DNA from 2 places in the Micromonospora sp. CA-269861 genome. Region 2 is predicted to be linked to the other one. Evidence: riboswitches for the same ligand, from Rfam matches in the RefSeq annotation. Region 2 holds a riboswitch; the other holds the start of a gene.
What was found. A riboswitch is a leader RNA that binds a small molecule or an ion and turns the genes downstream of it on or off. The one in region 2 is predicted to bind cyclic di-AMP.
Positions count from the first base shown of each region.

Region 1 (3,433 bases), 3.3 Mb from region 2:
CCCGTCCCCCGGCAACGCGCGGCCGGCACCCAGGCCGCCGGCAACGACGACGTACCGGAGCGGGGGAGCGGGGCCCGAGGCGAGGCCGGCGAGGTCGGTCAGCCCAGCGGTCGATCAATGTACGTCGACAGGCGCTGACAGCGTCCACCCTGGTCAGCGGGGTCGGCGCGGCGTGATCCGACACGCCCGTGGTCGGTGCGCCAGGGTCGGCGCGACGGTAGCGTGGGGACGTGCTTCCGGTCGCGTTCACCTGTCCGCTGTGGTGGGTGGCGCGCTGGGCGACGCGGGTGTTGACCAGCCTCGCCGTCGTCGCGGCCCTGGCGCTCGGCGCAGGCCCGGCCACGGCCGCCGTGTCGATGCCCAGCCCGGTGCCAACGTCGAGCGCGGTGCCGGCCTTCGTCGCTGCCGGGCCGCTGGCGGCCTCCTGCCGGCACGCCGAGGCGCAGGACGCGGAGCGCTCGGCCCCGCCGGAGGCCACCGAGGAGTCGGTTCCGGCAGGGTCGGTCGGCACGCCGGTGACGCTCCCCGGCGATCAGGGCACTGCCATGGCCGGCGTGCTGCCGGTCCGCGCGGCCGAGTCGGACCGGCTGCCCCTCGTCGACGGTGCGAGCGGTCGAGCTTCCCGGGCCCCGCCCGAGCGCTGAGCCACCGGGACGACAGTCCCGTCGCCGCGCCCTGTCGACCGACCCGCTCCCTGCCCCGCCGACCCGTGGCCCACCGTGGCCCGCTGGCCGGCGCGGCTCCCCATCGCACTGCTCTCTCCCCGAGGTGCCGACCATGGAGACCGTCGTCTTCTACCAGTTCGTGACCGAGGTGCCGCAGGCCGCCGCCATCTGGTCGACGCTGTTCCTGCTGACCCTGGGCCTGCTCACCGTGCTGGCCGCCCGCCCGGAACGGGAGCGGCCCACTGACGACAGACCCCCGGCCGGGCCCACTCCTCGGGAGCTGGCCGCCGCCGAGGCCGTCGACAGGCGCCGCTACGCCGAGGAGGTGGCGGTCGCCGCGACCGGCGCGGCCACGACCGCCAAGCGGCGGCGCGCCGCCTGGCTGACCGCTCAGGAGGAGATGGAGCGGGCCTGGACCGGGTACGACGAGGCGGACACCGCCGCGCGTCGCTTCGCGGGCGCCGGGGCGTTGCCCACCCCGCAGACCCCGCACACCCCCACCGAGTACGCCGCCCGGGAACGCTATCTGCACCGCGCGGCGATGGCGGCGTACTGGCGGGGCGACCTGACCATGGCGCAGCTCGGCGACGTGTTCGGGCACCGGCACGGCTGGGATCCCCGGCGACACCCGGTCGAGCAGGAGGTGCTGATCAGCCGTGTGGTCCGGGATGCGCGGCTGGCGGACTACCAGGTGGCCGCCGGCCGTGAGCGGGCCGCCTGGCGGGCCGCGGAGTTGGCCGCCGAGTCGGCTCGTACCCTCGCCGAGGAGGCGTACGCGGCGGCAGCCCGGCTGCGTCCGACCCCGGTGCCCGCGCGCCGGACGGTGGCCGGGGCGTTGCGTCCCGCCGTCGTGGCACGCTGGCGCCCGGCCCGGGTGGGTTGAGCCCGATCCGTTATGTGAGGCCGGTCACGTAATTGTGGAATCGGACGCCCGACGCGATCCGCGTCATTGTTCCCGCGATTGTGGTCGCGTTCTTTCCGGCCTGTCCGGTTGTCGCCCGCAGGCGTCGCCGTAACCGGTTGTCCCATCGAGTCACATCATCGGCAATACGCGCAGAAATTGTCGTGCCGATTGGGGTTTACGCAGGTGAACCTGGCTTGGCAGGGCGCGAAGCGGCCAGTAGTGTCGTCCCGTCCGGTGCGGTAACCGATCGCAAGACGCGACGCCGCACCGACCCGCTCAATCGTGATCAACGAACCGGGGACCCACCAGTAAGTCCGGGGTGAATCCGCGAGCCACGGCCCGCGGTAGGGCGATCTTCCCGCCCGAATCCGTCAGCTAACCCGGTAGGCGGTGTCGGAAGGAGTCAACTCCTCGTGCAGCACCTTTCCACCCCTCGGTTGTTCCCTCGCCTCCACGGCGCGGCGGTGCACCCGCTCATTCGTCAAGCGACGGTGAGCTGACCCCCGGGTCATCGCCTTCCCCGCCCGGCCACGCCGGGCGTTCCCCTGAGCGGTTCACCATCCGCGGACCACGGTCCGCGCGCTGGCGCCTGCCCGGATACCGGTCCGGCCCCGGTGTGCCGCTCTCCCCCCGATCCGTGGAGGACCCCGTGAAGCACACCCTGCAGCGTCAGCTCCGCCGCCTCGCCACCGAGCGCCCGTACCAGATCGTTGCCGCCTCCGCCGCGGCCCTCGCGATCGCCACCACCACCGGCGCCCTGCTCACCACGGCCGACGACGCCCCGGCCAGCCAGCGCACCGCGACCACTGTCGCCGAGATGCGCAGCGACGTCGCCGCCTCCCGCAGCGAGGTTCGGGACGCGTCCCCCTCGGCCACCGCCGCGCCGACCACGGCCGCCCCGGCCACCAGCGCCGCGTCACCCGCCGCCAAGGCCAAGAGCAACCCGGACCTCACCCGTAAGCCGACGCCGCCGAAGCCCCCCGCGACGAAGGTCCTCGACTACGACTACGAGGCGCAGAACACCTACTACAACTGCGGGCCGGCGGCCACCCGGAACGCGCTCAGCGCCGCCGGCGTCGACCGCACGCAGGAGGAGCTCGGCGCCGAGCTGGGCACCACCGAGATGGGCACCAACTCGGCCGAGGACACCACCCGGGTGCTCAACGCCGAGGTGAAGGGTTCCCCGTACCGGACCCGGATGTTCCCCGGCGCGCCCAGCCCGGCGCAGATGGACCGGCTCCAGGCCGACGTCGTGAAGGCCATCACCGACGGCCGCGGCGTGGTGGCCAACGTCGTCGGGGACGCCTCCGACACCGACGGCGGCTGGCACTCCTACGGCGGCGGGCACTACATCGCCGTCGTGGGCTACAAGGACAACGGTCGCACCGTGCGGATCGCCGACTCGGCGAACCCGGCCGACCCGTCGTACTGGATCACCACGATCGACCTGGCCAACTGGATCACCAGCCGGGGCTACTCCGCCTGACCCGGGCACGCTGACCACCGCGGGCGCCGTCTCTCACGAGGAGACGGCGCCCGCGGTGTCTTCGTCGACGGGTCAGTACGTGATGAAGCTGTACAGCGCCTTGTGGTTCGACTTCGTCCCGACGACCGTGTGGTCGACGGCGGACGATTGCACGCTGCCCTTGACGAACAAATAGTCAATCTTGCTGGAGCCGCTGGTGGCTGCCGATCCGTACCCGGTCATGCCGTAGCCGCTGAGCGTGCCAGGGGCGATGCCGGTGCGGTTCGCGTCGATCCCCACCACGCGGATCGTGGACGCGTTCAGCAGCGCGGTCGCGTCCGCACCGAGGTGGATGCCACTGTTGGCGATGCCCCGGTCGCCGTCGCCGGCGCAGGCGTT
Region 1 is NZ_CP192014.1:2,166,172-2,169,604, forward strand. Features, by position in the region: gene ACQP0U_RS09955 (acyltransferase family protein) at 1-138, shown strand, start outside; gene ACQP0U_RS09960 (hypothetical protein) at 231-644, shown strand; gene ACQP0U_RS09965 (hypothetical protein) at 778-1,548, shown strand; cyclic di-AMP (ydaO/yuaA leader) riboswitch at 1,833-1,974, shown strand; gene ACQP0U_RS09970 (C39 family peptidase) at 2,207-3,055, shown strand; gene ACQP0U_RS09975 (hypothetical protein) at 3,128-3,433, opposite strand, start outside.
Region 1: it holds a riboswitch for cyclic di-AMP, as region 2 does, so the genes downstream of both, ACQP0U_RS09970 (C39 family peptidase) here and ACQP0U_RS25105 (coiled-coil domain-containing protein) in region 2, are expected to answer to the same signal.

Region 2 (3,433 bases):
ACCGCGTGGACCGGCGACCCCGACGAGCTGGACCGGGCCCGCGACCAGGCGCTGGGTCGGCGGAAGCGGCACGATTTCACGCTCACCACCAACTACCGCAACTCCTCGGAGATCTTCGCGGTGGCGGCTGCGGAGATCCGCCGCCTCTACCCCGACCTGCCGCTGCCGACCGCGGTCCGCTCCACCGGGGTCGAGCCGGTCGAGCTGGTGGTGCCCGCGACGGGGCTGGAGACCGCGACCGTGGAGGCCGCCGCCGGCCTGCTGGCCGAGGTGGAGGGCACGGTCGGAGTGATCACGCCGGTCCCCCGCCGCGACGAGGTCGCCGGTTGGCTCGGCGCGCTCGGCGCGCCGAGGTTGCAGGTGGTGACCAGCCTGGAGGCCAAGGGCATGGAGTACGACGGGGTGGTGCTTGTCGCCCCGAGCGAGATCCGCGCGGATCCGGGCGCCGGGGTACGCACCCTGTACGTGGCGCTCTCCCGGGCCACCCAGCGGCTCACCACCATCGACCCGACCGGCTGACATGTGCGGACTGCCGCAAGTGGGAAGCGCTGCCCGTACACTTGCACACATAGCGATGTGAGCATACATTTGACCGGGTCCCGACCAGCGGCGGAAGGTGGTTCTCGTGGGCGCAGGTCATGATCACCACCATGGGTCCGTCGCCAATGCCGCACACCAGCACCGGGGTCGACTCTGGGCGGCGTTCGGGCTGCTCGCCACCCTGATGGTGGTCGAGGCGGTGGTCGCCCTGCACACCGGCTCGCTCGCCCTGCTCTCCGACGCCGGCCACATGTTCACCGACGTGCTCGGCATCGGGATGGCGCTCGCCGCGATCACGGCGACCCGGCGGGCCACCGGCGACCCGCAGCGCACCTTCGGGCTCTACCGACTCGAGGTGCTCGCCGCGCTGGCCAACGCCGTCCTGCTCTCCGGCGTCGCGATCTACGTGGTGATCGAGGCGATCCGTCGCTTCGGCGACCCCCACCAGGTCATCGCCGGCCCGATGCTCGCGGTGGCCGTGCTCGGTCTGCTCGCGAACATCGCCGCCTTCGCCCTGCTGCGCGCCGGGGCCCGGGAGAGCATCAACCTCCAGGGCGCCTACCTGGAGGTGCTCGGCGACCTGCTCGGCTCACTCGGCGTCATCGGCGCGGCGCTGCTCATCACCGTCACCGACTGGTGGTGGGCCGACCCCCTCGTCGCGGTCGCCATCGGCGTGTTCATCCTGCCGCGCACCTGGCGGCTGGCCCGCGCCGCCGTCCGTATCCTCGTGCAGGCCGCCCCGGAGCACCTTCAGGTGACAGCCGTGCACGACCGGCTGGCCGCGGTCCCCGGTGTCGTCGAGGTGCACGACCTGCACGTCTGGACGCTCACCTCGGGCATGGAGGTGGCCTCCGCACACCTGACCATGGCACCCGGCGCGGAGGTCGGCGCGGTGCTCACCGCGGCGCGTACGGCCCTGCACGACGACTTCCGCATCGAGCACGCCACGTTGCAGATCGAGCCCGGCGCCGCCTCCGGAGCGTGCGGCTCCATCGAATGGTGACGCGGCCGTAATTTTCCGTGGTGACGCACGCACCGTCCGTCACATTGGCTGCAGCAGCCCCATCGGCACCGGTAGGCTCGGTCCCGGCCTCCACCAGGCGGCGCCTTCCCGGCGCCGGTGGTGGTCGCCGCCTAATCGCCCAGCTGGGCGAACCGGGGAACCACGTTCCTGGGGTGCATCCGCGTCAGCGGTAGGGATCTTCCGTCCCGAACCCGTCAGCTAACCCGGTCGGCGGCTGACGGAAGGACATGCGCAGTGGCACCAGCACGACCACCCGCCGCCAGACTGGCGGCCCTGATCGTCGCGATGTTCGCCCTCGGCGTCGCGCTTCCGGCCGGCACCGCCTCGGCCGCTCCCCCGACCGGCCTGCGGGCCGCCGCACCCGACTCCGACGAGGAGGGCGGCACCCCGGCGTTGCGCGCCCAACTCGAGGCGGCCAGCAAGGGCTACCTGGACGCGAAGCGCGCCCTGGACACCTCCCTGCAACGGCAGCAGCAACTCGCCACCCAGCTCAAGACCATCGAGGTCGAGATCGACCAGCGCAACGGCAAGGTCGGCGAGATCGCCGAGGTGGCGTACCGCACCGGCCGGCTCGGCGCGATGTCGGCGCTGCTCAACAGCAACACCCCGGAAGGCTTCATGGACCGGGCGGCCGCACTGGACGCGGTGGCCGCCAACGAGGACCGGGTGCTGCGCGACCTGCTGGACAGCAAGGACAAGGCCAACCGCACCCGGGTCGCCCTGGACGGCGAGATCAACGAACAGCGCAAGCAGGTCGCGGTGATGGCCAAGCGCAAGGAACAGGCCGAACGGGCCCTGACCGTCGCCACCGCACCCAAGCCGCAGACCACCGCCGACAGCGGCTCCAACCGGGGCACCTCCAGCGCCAACGCGAAGGCCGCGCCGCGCAACTCCGACGGCTCCTGGCCCTCCGAGTCGTGCAGTGTCAACGACCCCACGCCGGCCAACGGCTGCATCACCCCGCGCACCCTGCACGCGCTCAACCAGGCCAAGGCCGCGGGCTTCACCAGGTACGTCTCGTGCCACCGCCCCAGCGGCTCCGGTGAACACCCGAAGGGCCGGGCCTGCGACTTCGCGGCACAGAAGAACGGCTTCGGCGGGAACGCCACCGGCGGCGACAAGACGTACGGCAACAACCTGGCCGCCTACTTCATCCGCAACGCGGACCGGCTCGCCGTGCTCTACGTGATCTGGTACAGGCAGATCTGGCTGCCCAGCAGCGGGTGGAAGTCCTACAGCGGGGCGAACGGCACCCCGTCCACCGACCACACCAACCACGTACACCTGTCGGTCTACTGACCCACGCTCGGTGATGCCGGTGAGTCATCGTGATGGCTCACCGGCATCACGTGCGTCCGGGGTCGGGCTACGTCACCGGGCGTACCCCTGATGTCGTCGCTCGTCGGACGACCCGGCCGGGGTCGGCGGGCAGCATCGCGGTATGCCTCGGATCCGACCCACCACCCGCAAGGCGCTGCTCACCCTGCACCTCGTCACCTCGCTCGGCTGGCTGGGCGCCGACCTGGTGCTGCTCACCCTCGGCATCGCCGTGCAGCGAGGCGCCGACCCGGCGGTTGTCTATCCGGTCACGGCTCTGGTCGGCACGGTGCTGTTCGCGCCGCTGAGCGTCCTGGTCTGGCTGATCGGAGTCGCCAGTTCGCTGCTCACCCCGTGGGGCCTGCTGCGCCACCGCTGGGTGCTGGTCAAGCTCGTGCTCACCACTGTGATGGTCGGGCTGGTGCTGTTCCTGCTCACCCCGAACCTGCGTCACGCCGGAGCGGTCGGCGCCGCCCTGCCCGCACGCGATCGCGCCGACCTGGTCATCGCGCCGGCGGTGTCGACCAGTCTGATGATCATTGCGACGGTGCT
Region 2 is NZ_CP192014.1:5,497,993-5,501,425, forward strand. Features, by position in the region: gene ACQP0U_RS25095 (HelD family protein) at 1-519, shown strand, start outside; gene ACQP0U_RS25100 (cation diffusion facilitator family transporter) at 626-1,543, shown strand; cyclic di-AMP (ydaO/yuaA leader) riboswitch at 1,662-1,793, shown strand; gene ACQP0U_RS25105 (coiled-coil domain-containing protein) at 1,799-2,863, shown strand; gene ACQP0U_RS25110 (hypothetical protein) at 3,006-3,433, shown strand, end outside.